DNA from 2 places in the Cellvibrio fibrivorans genome. Region 1 is predicted to be linked to the other one. Evidence: predicted binding sites of a transcription regulator. Region 1 holds the regulator's gene; the other holds the start of a gene.
What was found. Region 1 encodes LexA, which represses DNA repair genes until DNA is damaged. Its sites were predicted from a motif close to ACTGTNTNTANANACAGT; they were not measured.
Positions count from the first base shown of each region.

Region 2: the regulator LexA is predicted to act here: its motif matches at 4,560-4,577, upstream of recA (recombinase RecA).

Region 1 is NZ_JAVDVX010000002.1:358,253-365,948, forward strand. Features, by position in the region: gene fadB (fatty acid oxidation complex subunit alpha FadB) at 1-245, shown strand, start outside; gene fadA (acetyl-CoA C-acyltransferase FadA) at 258-1,436, shown strand; gene J2X05_RS06365 (hypothetical protein) at 1,614-1,880, shown strand; gene J2X05_RS06370 (cell division inhibitor SulA) at 2,018-2,428, opposite strand; gene lexA (transcriptional repressor LexA) at 2,421-3,023, opposite strand; gene J2X05_RS06380 (DUF2845 domain-containing protein) at 3,110-3,472, opposite strand; gene J2X05_RS06385 (SDR family oxidoreductase) at 3,532-4,362, opposite strand; gene fliS (flagellar export chaperone FliS) at 4,478-4,864, shown strand; gene J2X05_RS06395 (hypothetical protein) at 4,878-5,156, shown strand; gene fliS (flagellar export chaperone FliS) at 5,316-5,723, shown strand; gene J2X05_RS06405 (sigma-54-dependent transcriptional regulator) at 6,018-7,478, shown strand; gene rhlE (ATP-dependent RNA helicase RhlE) at 7,566-7,696, opposite strand, start outside.
Region 2 is NZ_JAVDVX010000003.1:426,319-434,014, forward strand. Features, by position in the region: gene J2X05_RS10355 (CARDB domain-containing protein) at 1-501, opposite strand, end outside; gene J2X05_RS10360 (hypothetical protein) at 518-1,510, opposite strand; gene J2X05_RS10365 (TonB-dependent receptor domain-containing protein) at 1,756-2,202, shown strand; gene J2X05_RS10370 (hypothetical protein) at 2,213-2,971, shown strand; partial or broken gene J2X05_RS10375 (thrombospondin type 3 repeat-containing protein) at 3,000-3,077, shown strand; gene J2X05_RS10380 (hypothetical protein) at 3,174-3,653, shown strand; gene J2X05_RS10385 (DUF6488 family protein) at 4,172-4,522, shown strand; gene recA (recombinase RecA) at 4,730-5,773, shown strand; gene J2X05_RS10395 (DUF4136 domain-containing protein) at 5,988-6,557, shown strand; gene J2X05_RS10400 (regulatory protein RecX) at 6,623-7,105, shown strand; gene pyrG (CTP synthase) at 7,332-7,696, shown strand, end outside.

The DNA of each region.
Region 1 (7,696 bases):
TGGCTACCGAACTAACCCGCTGCCTTGACGAGGGCATAGTGGAGACGGCCGCTGAAGCCGATATGGCGTTGGTTTATGGCACAGGTTTCCCACCTTTCCGTGGTGGCGTTTTCCGCTGGATTGATTTTATTGGTGCGCAAACCTTTTGTGATATGGCTGCAAAATTTACCGCTCTGGGTGCACTTTACCAAGCGCCTGATAGTCTCAAAGCCAAAGCGGCTAGCAACCAAAAATTTTACGGCTAAGGAGTTATTCTAATGAGCTTACAACCACGCGATGCCGTTATTGTTGATTACGCCCGCAGCGCCATGGGGCGCTCCAAAAATGGTTGCTTCCGCCATATGCGTGCAGATGATATTTCTGCTGCAATTATTAAAGGCTTGCTTGCACGCAATCCAAAACTTGATCCAAACACCATTGATGACTTACTTTGGGGTTGCGTAATGCAGCGCGAAGAGCAGGCATTTAACGTAGCGCGTAATATTTTATTATTGGCCGGCTTGCCGCACACAATTCCTGCGCAAACGATTAACCGCCTCTGTGGTTCTTCGATGTCGGCTTTGCATACTGCAACGGTGAATATTCGCGCCGGGCAGGGTGATGTGTATTTGATTGGCGGTGTTGAACATATGGGGCATTTGCCGATGTATGAATCGGTCAGCATCAACCCCTTGCTGGGCTTATCCGTCGCTAAAGCGGCAGGCAATATGGGAATGACTGCTGAATATCTTGCGCTCTTGCATGGCATCAATCGCCAGCAAATGGACGAGTTCGGCGCGCGTTCGCATCAGCTCGCAGCCAAAGCGCGTGAGACGGGTAAATTCGCTCGCGAAATTATTGCGGTCGACGGGCATAACAGCGATGGATTTTTAATCTCGGTTGATCAGGATGAAACTATCCGCCCGGAAACTACAGTTGAGGCCTTGGCCAAATTGCCGCCGGTATTTGATCCTAAAAATGGTCAAGTGACAGCGGGTACTTCTTCACAGTTAAGTGATGGAGCATCGGTAATGCTGGTGATGTCGGCTGAGCGTGCAAAATCCTTGGGATTAAAACCTATCGCTAAAGTGGTTTCACTGGGGCTTGCGGGTGTCGATCCATCCATCATGGGTTATGGACCCGTGCCTTCAACAGAGAAAGCGCTGAAAGCTGCCAATCTAACCATCGACGATATAGACGCTGTTGAGCTTAATGAAGCATTTGCAGCCCAGGCCTTGCCGGTATTGAAAGATTTAAAATTGCTGGACGTGATGAACGATAAAGTAAATTTGCACGGTGGTGCTATCGCCCTTGGTCATCCTTTTGGCTGCTCAGGTACGCGCATTACCGGTTCACTACTGACAGTGATGCAGGATCGGGATTTGAATCTGGGCGTTTCAACCATGTGTATAGGTCTGGGGCAGGGGATTACGACAGTGTTGGAGCGTTTGAACTAATCTGCAACACGACCGTGTCTAGGGCGAAAAAGGCCAGCGTTGTGTTGGCCTTTTGTTTTTTTGTTGGGTTTAGGAAGCTATTAAAGGCCTTTGCAGCTAAAAATCTCTTGAATAGGTTTTGAGATAATTGGGTGCTAGAATGCGCGCCCGTTTCGCGCTGAGGCCGCAGAGGTAGTTATGTCGTCTTTTTACGAAATTATTGAATTGCTGAATGGTGATGTTGCTTTGGCGCGAGCTGACGATGAGAGCAATGAACCCTTGGTAACCATTCGTTTTTCGGAAGAATCCCTGGCTTTTTTAGGCGAGGAAAAATTCATGGTCGCCAAAGCCATGATTGAGGCGGGAATGGAGGCTGCGGGGGATATTGCTGATCAACAGGCGGAAGCTATGCTGGATGATTTGGTAGAAGAGCTAAGTGATACCGAAAAACTGATGTTGCACTAACCGATGGGTGAATGGTTTTGTCTGTTTAATTTTTTATTTGTTCAATTATTGAGGTCTTGCCTCCCTGCATTACTTCAATACTTCAAAGTAATCTGTCCTACCTTAAAAATTTGATTATTTAAATAATCTCAGCAAATTTAACGAACTCGCAACAGTAATCCCTGACACCCGCCGGTTTTAGCAGCCAATTCAAGCTGTGTAAGTTCTTTATCTGTCAATTTCCCCGGGCTTGATATCACCGTATGGCTATTGCCTGCAGAGAGTGCTTCCCAAGTGATCCACAATAGTGTTTGCGGATTCTGGCAGTGAATCACACGAATATAACGTGTATTAACACCGTAGGATTGCAGCAGCTCACGGCTGATATTGTGCGGTGCTATCCAGGTAATCCAGCGGTCGCTGCAAGCGTTGCTAAGAAATGCAATCATGGGTAACAGCAGCGCAACTTGCTCAGGCGAATCACTAGTCAATACCAGTTCGGTAACACCACTGGCAGGTTGTTGGCGAGTTGTAGTGGTTGCGGGTATTACACGGGCGATATTAGTCACGACGAATCACTCCTACACTAAGGCCTTCAATACTAAACTCCTGATCGCGCATATCTACCAGGATGACCTCGAACTCTGGGTTTTCTGGCCACAATTCAACCTGTGCGTTATTACCTATCCGTTTGAACCGTTTGACCGTCACTTCTTCGCCGATACGTGCAACAACAATCTGCCCGTTGCGCGCTTGATCGGTTTTATGAACAGCCAGTAGATCGCCATCAAGAATACCGGCATCTTTCATGCTCATGCCGTGAACACGCAGGAAAAAATCTGCGGTGGGTGAAAAAAAGCTCTGTGGAATGTTGCAGTAGTCTTCGATGTGTTCTTGCGCAAGTATCGGGTTACCTGCTGCAACGCGGCCAATAATAGGGATGCCGGATTGCAGTTCAGGTAGTTTTATCCCACGTGAAGCACCGGGGATGATTTCGATAGCACCTTTTCGGGCAAGGGCTTTGATGTGTTCTTCGGCGGCATTAGCTGACTTAAAGCCGAGAATCCGGGCGATTTCCGCACGCGTGGGCGGATAACCTGTTTCTTCCGCATATTGGCGGATGAGCTGTAGTACCTGTTCCTGGCGGGGTGTTAAGTCAGACATGGCGCACTCCTGAATCTGTTTATTTGTACAGTGGTTGTGATTATATACAGTAATTCAGGTTGTGCAATAGTTTTTCAATCTGCTGCTTATTTCACCCTGTTGCCGTAGCGTATGCTCTGTAATTGGCCCCGTGCAAAATACAAGTGCGTCATAAACTTGCCCTTACCGGGGTTGTAAGTCCAGATGTCTATGTTCTCGCATGTGGCGATAGCGATATTGTTTTGTACGTTGTTGTTACCATTTTGTATTCCCTGTGGTTGGGTGGTTGCTGCTACGGGTTGGCAGAAATTGTCGGTCATTACCGGATCGCCACACTTATCAATCACTTCCGCTTTGGTATCTCCCACTTGCGCAAGTTTGGTGTTGCAGCGCAGGGATTCAGCAACGCTCATATTGGAAAAGCTTGCGCAAATGGCTGTGTACAATAGTGCGGTAACGTATTTCTTCATGATTTTCTCCTGCATGTGGTCTCATCAACTCTAGCCGTCACAACTGAATGAGAAATGAATTAACTACTGAGTTTGCGCAATAATTTATCTAGCCAGCACGCTGGTAAAATGCGTTTCATAAAACCCACCAGATAGGTGGGGACGGTGACGTAATAACGTGCCTGCGGCTGCTTGGACTCCAGTGCGTGAATGACGCGTTGATATACAGCGTCAGGGCCTAATGTAAAAGGTGTTGTTGTTTCAGTCTTTTCAAGCCTTGCGATTGCGTTGCGGTAGGTTGCGAGATGACGGCTCTTCTCAATATCGATATGGTCTCGCAGTGCTGCCAAAGCATTTTTTCTGAATTGGCTTTCAATCGGGCCGGGTTCGATCAGGCTGACGTAGATGCCGGTGCCCTCAAGCTCAAGTCGCAGCGTATCGCTAATTCCTTCAATAGCATACTTGCTGGCGTTGTAGGCCCCGCGCAAAGGCATGGCTGCAATACCCAGTACAGAAGAGTTTTGAATAATTCGTCCATAGCCCTGTTTAAGCATAATAGGCAGGGCTAAATTAGTCAGTTCGCACCAACCAAAAAAATTTGTATTGAATTGCTGGCGCAGCGCGTTAATTGGTAAATCTTCTATTGCTCCCGGCTGGCCATAAGCGCCATTGTTAAATAAGCCGTAAAGCTCGTTCCCGGTAAGTTCCATTGCCTGTGCAAACCCTATCTGGATTGATGTTGAATTCGCCAGGTCAAGTTGCACGCACTCCAGTCCTTCTTGCTGCAAACGCGCCACATCTGCTATCGATCGGCAGGAGGCGATAACACGATAGCCGGCTTTCTTTAGTTCATGTGCAACGTAAAAGCCTATGCCGGTTGATGCGCCGGTTATAAGAATAGTTTTTTGCATTATTGTCAGTTTCTGGTTAAAGGTTTTAGGTATTTTGCCGTTAGCTTAAGGGTCGGGAATTGTTCTGTTAGCTCCGATAATAGCAAAACAAAATTCAAACACTCTGTGGTGATTTATGAATTCCTACTCTGCCGTGCAAAATTATTCCAGTGTTAAAGTACATTCCAGTATTGAAACTGCATCACCGCACCGATTGATTCAAATGTTATTTGAAGGTGCACTTGAACGTATTGCTCAAGCTAAAGGTGCTATGGCGCAAAATCAGGTTGCACGCAAGGGCGAGCTGATTGGTAAAGCGGTAGCCATTGTCGGAGGATTGCAAGGAAGTCTGAATGACAAAGAGGGTGGAGCTTTAGCTGCCAACCTCGATGGCCTATATGACTACATTATTCGTCGCTTGAGTCAGGCAAATTACGAAAACAACGTTGAGTACCTTGATGAATGTGGTCGTTTGCTGGGTGAGATAAAAACCGCTTGGGATGCGATTGGCAGTCAAGTGTAATGAGGAGTTTGTTATGGCGATTCAGTTGGTGTCTGCGCCTGACTATTGTGGTCAGGCTGGTATTACGGCGATGCGCAACCTACAGCAGGAATTAACCAAAGCGCTACAAGTTGAGGATTGGGATAGAGTGCGACATCTGGATCGCATCTGCGTGGTGTTGATTGATAAAGTCATTGCTGCTAATCGTGATGACAGATCTACTTTGGTATGTGCCCTGAGTGAATTGAAGGGGGTTTATGCAGGGCTGATTGCGCAATGTCAGCGCGAGGTGACCCTGCTGCACGCGACTTGAGGCGTGGGCTTCGACCCAACATTGTGTTCGTTTGTGATAAAAAGTGTTAACAAGTACTAGCTCATAAGGTTTTTAAAACAACTCTCTTATAGCAAAACTCGCAAAAACGTCTTAGCCCTGCTAGCCTTAAGGAACATAACTGCTAGCAGGGGATAGTCTGTGTCTAACTACAATCCGCAAGAAGCACTGAAGCAATACCGTCAATTGGGTATTGAATCCGAAGTCAGCAATGCTTCACCGCATCGTTTAATTCAACTGTTGTTTGAGGGTGCATTGGCGCGTTTGGCGGCTGCCCAAGGGGCTATCGAGCGTGGTGATCCGGCAGCCAAAGGAGAGCTGTTGGGCAAAGCTATCAGTATTGTTGGTGGTTTGCGCAGCTCGCTGGATATGAGTGCCGGGGAGTTATCCGAGCGTCTTGATCAGCTCTATGAATACATCAATTTGAAGTTATTGGAAGCCTCAGTGCAAAATGATGCTGAAAAGGTGAATGAGGCAATTCAACTGCTAAAAACCATTAAATCAGGATGGGATGAAATCGCTCCGCAGGTTTCATCCACCCAGCCATAAATTGCGCAATCATAAAACGAGCAATCATAAAAATATTTTGTGTAATTCCTAATCGGTATCCTCATGAAGAATGATGTGAAATATTGTTGGATAAAAAGTAAATAAAAGGCATATTTTTGGCGAATATTTATTCTACTTGAGTGAATGTTGTTAAAACGCCAAAAACATTTCGCCATAAATTTGACTAAGACTACTGCCTCGTCTATTACTTACTCCAATAAGCCGTCTCGCCGTCTTGAATGAGTTTTTCCCGTATTCAAGATTTTGGCATGAAATGAAAAAAGGTCTTGGGGTATGTGGCGCAACAATAAAGTTCTTGTTATTGACGACAATCAGTCACGCAGACACGATTTAAAAATTCTGCTGGATTTTCTCAGCGAAACCACACTTACTGCAGCCAGCGATACCTGGCAAGCGGCAGTCGCCGAAGAAAACAATGGTGAAGATTATGTTGCCATTTTGATTGGTGACTACCGCGACAGCAATCAATCCCTCGCGCAACTCCTAAAAGAAATCCGCTCCTGGAATGATGAATTGGCTATCGTATTAATTGGCGATGAAAACCAAAATGCTGATGACGGCTTAGATGACCTTTACCGCTTTATGATCATTGCAACCCTTTCGCTGCCGCCTACTTATAATAAGTTGGTTGATACGCTGCACCGCGCCCAGTTGTATCGTGAGGCGCAATCTACCAGCAAGCGTCAGCCCCAGCGCCGCCCAGTACATTTATTCCGTAGCCTGGTGGGGACCAGCCGTGAAATTCAAAACGTGCGAGAGATGATGGCGCAGGTGGCCGATAAAGATGTATCGGTACTGATTACGGGAGAGTCGGGCACAGGTAAAGAGGTGGTTGCGCGCAATTTGCATTACAACTCCCCACGCCGTGATAAACCTTTTGTTCCGGTTAACTGCGGTGCTATTCCAGCGGAGCTACTGGAAAGCGAATTGTTTGGCCATGAAAAAGGTGCGTTTACCGGTGCAATTAACTCGCGCGCGGGTAGGTTTGAAATGGCAGAAGGCGGTACCTTATTTCTGGATGAAATTGGTGATATGCCGCTCAATATGCAAGTTAAAATTTTGCGTGTTTTGCAAGAGCGCTGTTTTGAGCGTGTAGGCAGCAATAAAACCCAGCCGGTGGATGTGAGAATTATCGCTGCTACCCATCGCAACCTTGAACAGATGATTATTGAAAATACCTTTCGCGAAGATTTATTTTATCGCCTGAATGTATTCCCCATTGAATTACCTTCCTTAAAAGAGCGTTCTGAAGATATTCCGCTGTTAATGAATGAGTTGGTGTCGCGGATGGAGAGTGAGCAGCGCGGTTCTATTCGGTTTAACTCCGCAGCGATAATGTCGCTCTGCCAGCATGAATGGAGTGGCAATGTGCGTGAACTTGCGAATCTGGTGGAACGCATGGCGATCATGCATCCTTTTGGTGTCATTGGAGTGCAGGATTTGCCGGCAAAGTATCGCCATGTTGATGTGACCGACGAAGACTTTGTACATACACCGATAAAAGCCAATGGTGTAGCTGCATCGGGCAGCACCAGCTACGTGAATATGAATGACACACCGCTGCTACCGGAACAAGGTATTGATTTGCGCGAGTATATTACCAATCTGGAAATGAGTTTGATCCAACAGGCGCTTAATGATTGTGGAGGTGTTGTGGCGCGCGCTGCCGATAAACTCTGTGTGCGCCGTACTACTTTGGTGGAAAAAATGCGTAAGTATGAAATGCAACGCTAATTAGTTGCTGTTACTTGGTTAAATAAAAAATCCCCGTGATTGTTCATCACGGGGATTTTTTTATGTAGGTATGCGATTCGCTGATAATTAGTTTGCAACCTGAGGGCGACGAGCCTGCTGTGGCTTTCCGGACGCATTGCGATTTCCCGCAGCACCTTGTGGTTTTGCACCGCCTTGGCCTTGGGGTTTACGCTGTGCACCATCCTTCTGTTGCGGTT
Region 2 (7,696 bases), on a different contig from region 1:
CATCAAACCGAGGAAGTGTCCGGCTTCGTGCGTGATGACCGAATCAATCGGGCGTGCTGAACCTGTATAGGTGAAGTTGGATGATTTTGCGGTAGAACTGGTCCAGGTACGATCCGAATCCAACACAATATCTACTTCATCCAAACCATAGTGCCAACCAAAAAACCAATAACAGTGGTAATTCATTTGCGCTACGCCCGGTGGCGAAATACTGTTTGCGTAAATTTCATTTTGGCCGTTGCCCCGGCTGACACCGCCGGTTTCAGTTGTCGCATTCACAACAAAAGGTGATGGGTTGGCATTGGTAGCATTAATGCCGCGTTGCACTGCGGTTAAGTTGCTGCCGTTAAAACTAATGGTGTTGATCCGCGCACTAGTTGAGTTGCCACCCCAGCGCAATTTTTTACCGCTATCGCCATCGCACTCCAGCCAGGATGCGCTCAGTGCGGGTTGTGCGAGCAATACAATTAATGAGCTGATTAATAAATTAAACCGTAACATGATATGTCTCCCTATATTACTTAACGGTTAGTGGTGAAGTTGTGGCAGTCTTGCGCACAAGGTTTTCCGTTTGACCACGGAATTTCAATTCTTCATCGCTAGGTTTTGGCTCGGTGATAGCCACTTCTTTTACTGCGGCAGCCACCGGAGGCTTAACAGTAAAGGCGAGTTTCGGATTGGCCGGTACAACGCGTTGTTCGGGCTGGCCCAGCTCTGCGTTGAAGTGTTCGATCAATGCAAAAAACTCATCTGTGATTAGCGGTTCGCGATATTTTTTCATCACCTCTGCAGGCGCTTCGCCTGAGTAATCATCTGCTTTGGTAATGCCTTCAACATTCATGTTGATGCGATATAAAGCCGGTGCTTCTGCTTCATATTTTTTGCGCAGTTCTTCCAATCCTTTGCTATCAATTTGATTCGCAGCAATCCAACGCGCGGCGTCGGGTTGTTTGATCACTTTATCGAATGCAGGGCGGGGCATTTCCATGGTGTTGACTTCAAAACGCGGTTTGCCGCCAAATTCCAACGATTTTTCTGCGCCTACCAGCGGCACACCAAAGCCACTGTAGATGCGGTCTTCAATGACGCGGAAGCGGCCTTCTACACAATTCACCAATTGGCAATCGCCAGGTTCACCACCGGGAATAAACAATACATCGGCTTCGCCGCGTGCAAATGTGGGTGCAGTAGTTTCGGTGTAAGCACCACCACTGCCATCGGCACCTCCGGGAACGCGCAGGGTAATTTTTTCCGGCAGATAACCGCGAAATACTTTACCTATCTCGTAGGTCACAAATGTGTGTGGAACACCTTTGGGTTCTTCGCGGGTTGGTTCGGAATTGCGGTACTGGATATCAACGACTTTGCCATAAGCGACTGCAGCGCTCTGCGCCATCAATTCGCGCAGACCACCGGCATCTGCATCGGCAGCGCTGTGGGCCATCAGGGTTTGGCTGGAGAGAAACAGGGAACAGGCTGTTGCCAGCCCCAAAAACAATTGCGGCTTCATGACGAAACTCCTTCTAGTGATTAACAACACGGCTTGGTTACAGGGTGCAATCAAGCTCTGCTAAAGAACATTCAGAATCCTTAATGTTCTAGTCGCCAGAGTAGGGGGAGTTGCGGGCGTGGGCGAGGAAATATTCCTCTTGGGATTTGGGCATTATTTCACAGCAAGCCTGAAATCCTGGCTCAGGCAATGGCTGTTGTTTTGCACGATAGGCTTGATGACAGCATAATGCAAATGATACTCTAATGATAATTATTATCAATTGGTGGTTGATTCTGATTGTTATACGTTTTCTTATCATAGAAGAGTATCTATCGATGCAGCAAAAGGCTAATCGCGTTACCCCTTTCCGAAAACTGTGCTCGTTTCAAGGGCGCGTCCTTAATGAAGCTACACCTGAGCACATCGCACGTTTGTTTGCGACTTATCAATGTCTCAATGAGTTAACCATTGGTGGTGGAGTTAATTATCAAAGTGTGTGGAGCGCGAGTCGCTACAGTGCTGTGTCTGCGCGTCAGGATGATTATTTATTAGTGAATCTGATGGCGAGCTATCCGATTAACGACACTTTCACTGTTGCTGTGAACGCCGACAATGCGCTGGATAAAAAGTGTTACTCATATTTATCCGCCGTCTCCAATCGCTGCGGTGAGCCGCGCAATATGCGTATTACCTTACGGGCGAATTTTTAAATGGTGCCTTATGGTCAGTACAGAAATGATGGCATTGAATGCGCGCGCCGATGCGGTTCAATTTTGGCCTGAAATGTATTTTTATGATCGAGCGGCGATTGTGTTGAGCCGTTTATTAAATATCGATGCGGGTGTGCGCTTTTGTCCGTTGGATGAACGCCGCTATTTGCGTGCGAATCATTGGCTGGATCAGCGCTGCCTCGCATTTTTTAATCAGCACCCCAAAGGATTGGGCGTTGAGTGCGGTGCTGGTTTGAGTACGCGTTTTCATCGGCTCAGTGAGCGGCATGATTGGCCCCAATTTTCCTGGGTTGATATCGATAGTGAAGAGAGTATTGCGCTCAAATCCAAAGTAATGCCAGCGATTGATAATTACCGGTTAATTGCCAGCGACCAACAGGTTGAAGAGCTTGTCAATGCAATCTATTGGGATAGATCAACCCCGCTGATGATTGTTATTGATGGCCTCTCACATGGAGTGGATGCTGAATGGTTAAAATCCTTAATGCAAATTTTGCTGACGCAGCGCTGTGGAAATACGCCAATCCGGATTTTTGTGATACTTGAAGCATCGCCAACCTGGTATGAAAAAATATTCAGTCGGATGGGGTTGCCTGCTTTAGGGCGATGGCAGTCGGCGTTTTCAAGCTTGGGAGGTGATATTCATTCAATTAAATATTTTGGTAAAAATACCCAGAACAATAAAGAGATGGTAATGGGGTTGGTGCTCAGTTACCGATGTTTCCGACAATTGCCCAAGCGTCGCTAACACCAACCAACTCAATACCGATGGCGATGGGACCGGTGACGTATGCGATAGTGATATCGACAATGATGGCGTTCTTAACGGAGTCGATAATTGCCCTAGCGTTGCCAATCTCGCCCAGGGTGATATCGACGGCGATGGAATCGGTGATAGTTGCGATGCCACTGAAAATATCGCCTGTGGTCCCACCGCATTATTTAAACCCATGAATCAAGCTGATGTTACTATTTCGTCGGGGGCACGCGGTGTGTTGTGCGTTGGCTGCGGTGTGTTGAATGCAAATAATATTATCGATTCCAGCCTCACCAACGCGGGCACGCTGGTAACCCTGGTCGGCACCGCAGCAGAAGTCTACGCCCGCGCAACCCATGGCCCCGCAACGACTTACACCGGCAGCAAAAGAGTTGGCGTTATAGTTTCAGCTCCTGTTGGTTTGCTGGATTTGTCGATTCTGGGAAAAATCAGAATCACTACACTCAATAACGGTACCCAACAACAAACCTTCGGTTTGGGTAGTGCGGTAAGTCTGCAATTGTTGGGGGTGTTTAACGAGCCGGGCAAATATCTATTATTAGTCAATACCAGCAATAATTTTGATTCAGTAGAAATCAGCCAGGGCGCGGTAGTCGGCGCGCTCAATTCACTTGACGTGTATGCCATGTGCGTAGCGCCGCCGCCATTATAATCGTTCCTCGGGGTATTTACTTTTCGTCCCAATAAGAGCAAGTCCCGCACCATTCTGGATTTGCACAATCTCACCGGCGTGGTGGCTTTGCCGATCTATGCCAGCAGTGGTTGTCCATATCAATGAATTTCTTACCGGTTTGCATTTGCAGCATTTTCGCCATTGGCTGCAGCGCTGGTTGTAGGTGTTTGGTGTTTTGGCCGGCTGAGTATGTATCGCCACCGGCTTTATCTTTTTTGTGAAAAAGCGCAAGCGCCAACACGCCAAAGAGCAAAGCAAAGGTGCTCGGGTAGTGGATGCACTCGCGGTTACAGCTGTGACCGGAATGCTGATCGCCAACCGATTATTCCCCAACACCTTTCCAACAGGTTGGCCTGGTGTCCGCGCTTGCTCACTTACCACGTTAGTTGGGCGGCACCGGCGAACTAATCGCCGGTGCCATTCCGCCTCGTGCAATTGTTGATATAGTTGCCAGGCTTGAATATTTCGTTTTTTTAACCCTCACAGGAAACGGCTTGATGAAAACGTTGATCTCCTTTTTATTGGTTGGTGTGTTATGCAATATTCCAGTGGCAATGGCGCATGAAGGCCATGATCACAGTTTCATTACCGAACCCGCTGCCATTATTGTTGGAAAGGATTATTCAGTGCAGTTAACTCAGGAAGATGGTGGGTTTGGTTTCGGTAAGCTTCCTGAAAGCTGGCGTAACGTACCTGCCAAAAATGCAAAGCTGCACAGGAAAGGTGATGGCTACTGCATAGTTGCTGTCACTAACGACATTGAGCAAAAGACCTTGTATGTGCTGATGACATCCAATGGCGACGTGTCCAATGCGAACTTTACCGGCGAGTTCAAAGGCCTGGAGTAATAAGCATTGACTCAAAAGTACTGTATAAAAGGCTAGTACTGTTTGCGCATACAGTTTTTTGCTGTATGCTATCCCCAATGGTGTGATCTTGAATCTACCTGGTTGCAAAAAGAGCGACCCTAAAGAGCTGCCGGATAGAGTGGTTCAACAGATTTCATAGTAATTTCATAACAACGTGTTTCATTATTTTTTATGTTGAGGTGTCAGATGGATGCGAATAAAGAGAAGGCGCTGCAGGCCGCATTGAGCCAAATCGAACGTCAATTTGGTAAAGGTACCGTGATGCGTATGGGCGACAAAGAGCAAGTCGCCATTCCTGCAATTTCTACCGGTTCCCTTGGGCTTGATGTGGCGCTGGGGATTGGCGGCTTACCTAAAGGCCGGATTATTGAAATCTACGGCCCTGAATCTTCCGGCAAAACAACCCTGACGCTGCAAGTTATTGCTGAGGCCCAGCGCGCCGGCGGTACTTGTGCGTTTATCGATGCCGAACATGCGCTCGATCCTATTTATGCATCCAAGCTCGGCGTCAATGTCGAAGACTTGATTATCTCCCAGCCGGATACCGGCGAGCAGGCCTTGGAAGTCACCGATATGCTGGTGCGCTCTGGCGCGGTTGATGTATTGGTGGTCGATTCGGTTGCTGCTTTGACACCTCGCGCAGAAATCGAAGGCGAAATGGGTGATCACCATGTGGGTCTGCAGGCACGTTTGATGTCGCAAGCGTTGCGCAAAATTACCGGTAATATCAAAAACGCCAACTGCCTGGTGATTTTTATCAATCAGATCCGTATGAAAATCGGTGTTATGTTCGGTAACCCTGAAACCACTACGGGTGGTAATGCGTTGAAATTCTATGCATCTGTGCGTTTGGATATCCGCCGTATAGGTGCCGTGAAAGAGGGTGAAGAAGTCATCGGTTCAGAAACCCGTGTAAAAGTGGTGAAGAACAAGGTTGCACCACCATTTAAACAAGCTGAATTCCAGATCCTTTATGGCTCGGGAATTAACCGCATGGGCGAAATTGTTGATTATGGCGTTAAGCTGGGTTTAATCGATAAGGCCGGAGCTTGGTACAGTTATCAGGGTAACAAGATTGGTCAAGGTAAAAACAATGTGATGAAGTTTTTACAGGAAAATCCGGTTATTTCCAAAGAGCTTGAGCACAAAGTCAGAACGGAACTCCTGGCTACCCCGGCACTCTCATTAAGTCCAGGTGGTAGTGAAGTGACTGACGATGTGGAAATGTAAGTACCTGTAGGGCTGTTAAAAACCTCCGTTTGCGTTTGGGCAGCGGAGGTTTTTGTATTTAAATCTGTGCGCTTGCATTGATTAATGCTACTCACTATGTTGTGGCTACAGTGGTAAACTGGAATTGAAAATTTGCACAAAATTAATAGGGTGGATGTGTAAGTTAAGACGATATTCGATATTCAGTCAGGCGATATTAAAGGTGGTGTTAGTAATGAAACAAATAGGTGTGTTGTTGGTAGCGTTAAGCGCATTGGTTTTTGCTGGTTGCACCACGCAGCCCAGAGTAGAAACGGACCATCAAGCGGATTTTGATTTTTCATCACTAAAGACTTTTGATGTGGCGGAGACCAAGCAGGACACTAAAGATAGTATTCTGGTTTCGCCGTTTACCTTGAGCCATATTCATTCTGCGTTGGAAGGTGAGTTAGGTAAGCGCTATCAAAATGCGGCGACAGGCGCAAAACCTGATTTTATTGTGAGTTATCACGTGGTCATCGAAGAGAAGATCGATCCCCGCAGCTACGATGATCTTTACGGGTTTGGCTACTATGGCCGCCCTTATCGCTATCCATCACCTTTCTTTCATGGTCCGGGTACTGGTTTGCGCGTGTACAATCAAGGCAGCTTGATTATTGATGTTGTCGATGCAAAAACTGAAAAGCCTATTTGGCGTGGAGTTTCCGAGAAACGTTTAAGTCGCAGTATGGCGCCCCAGCAACAGCGTGAAGTGTTGAGTCGTGCTGTCACAGAGGTAATTGCCCAGTTTCCACCGGTTAATTAAGCCCGTGGTGCAATGATCCAAATGGCCGCTGTTGCGGCCATTTTTATTAGCACTGGATTTATTCTATGCAACAAGTAGTCCCTGGGGTAGTCCCTACATTAAGTGACATTCGCTTCAACGCGATGAACCTTTTAGCGCTGCGCGAACATTCTGCTAAAGAGTTGAAAGAGAAGTTAGGGCGCAAATTTGCAACTGTGGAGTTGATTGACGAGGCTATTGCGGGGTTGATCGAGCTAAATCTGCAATCCGATGAGCGCTTTGCCCAAGCTTTTGTTGCCATGCGTCAGAGGCAGGGGAAGGGGCCGGTTATTATTAAGATGGAATTGCGTGAAAAGGGTGTTGATCCCGGACTGATTGGCCGGTTTGTCGATGATGCTGATGTTTTGTGGTTTGAGCTTGCACATGACACATGGCGGAAAAAATTTCGCGGCACTATACCTGCTGATGCCCGCGAGCGGGCAAAGCAAATGCGCTTTTTACACTCGCGCGGCTTTTCCAGCCGCCATATCCAGGCAGTATTTACTGTAGCAACTAGCGACGACTGGTGAAAATCCGGCTTATGTGGCTGTTTGCTGATGTGTTTCTTCTTTGTTCTAATTATTTGATTCGTCTACAGGTTTGCTACTCCGGCGAGCTTTTCATTGAGCCGAAAAGGCCTTTCTGTTACTCTGGCGCCCCGTCCTGAACGATAAATCCCCCTGCCTCGCAACGAGCGCTGCTGTTGGCATTTATCTCCATTCCGCTCCGCATTTTTCACAGTTAATCAGGTTTTACATGACGCGCTATATATTCGTAACTGGTGGTGTTGTTTCCTCATTGGGCAAAGGCATCGCCTCGGCTTCCCTGGCGGCGATCCTTGAGGCTCGTGGCCTCAAAGTAACCATCATGAAGCTCGACCCCTATATCAACGTAGATCCGGGCACTATGAGCCCCTTCCAGCATGGAGAGGTGTTTGTTACCGAAGATGGCGCCGAGACAGATCTGGATCTGGGTCACTACGAGCGTTTTATCCGTACCAAAATGACGCGTCGCAACAACTTCACTACTGGCCGCGTGTACGAGACAGTGTTGCGCAAAGAGCGCCGTGGTGATTATTTGGGCGGCACCGTACAGGTTATTCCCCATATTACCGATGAAAT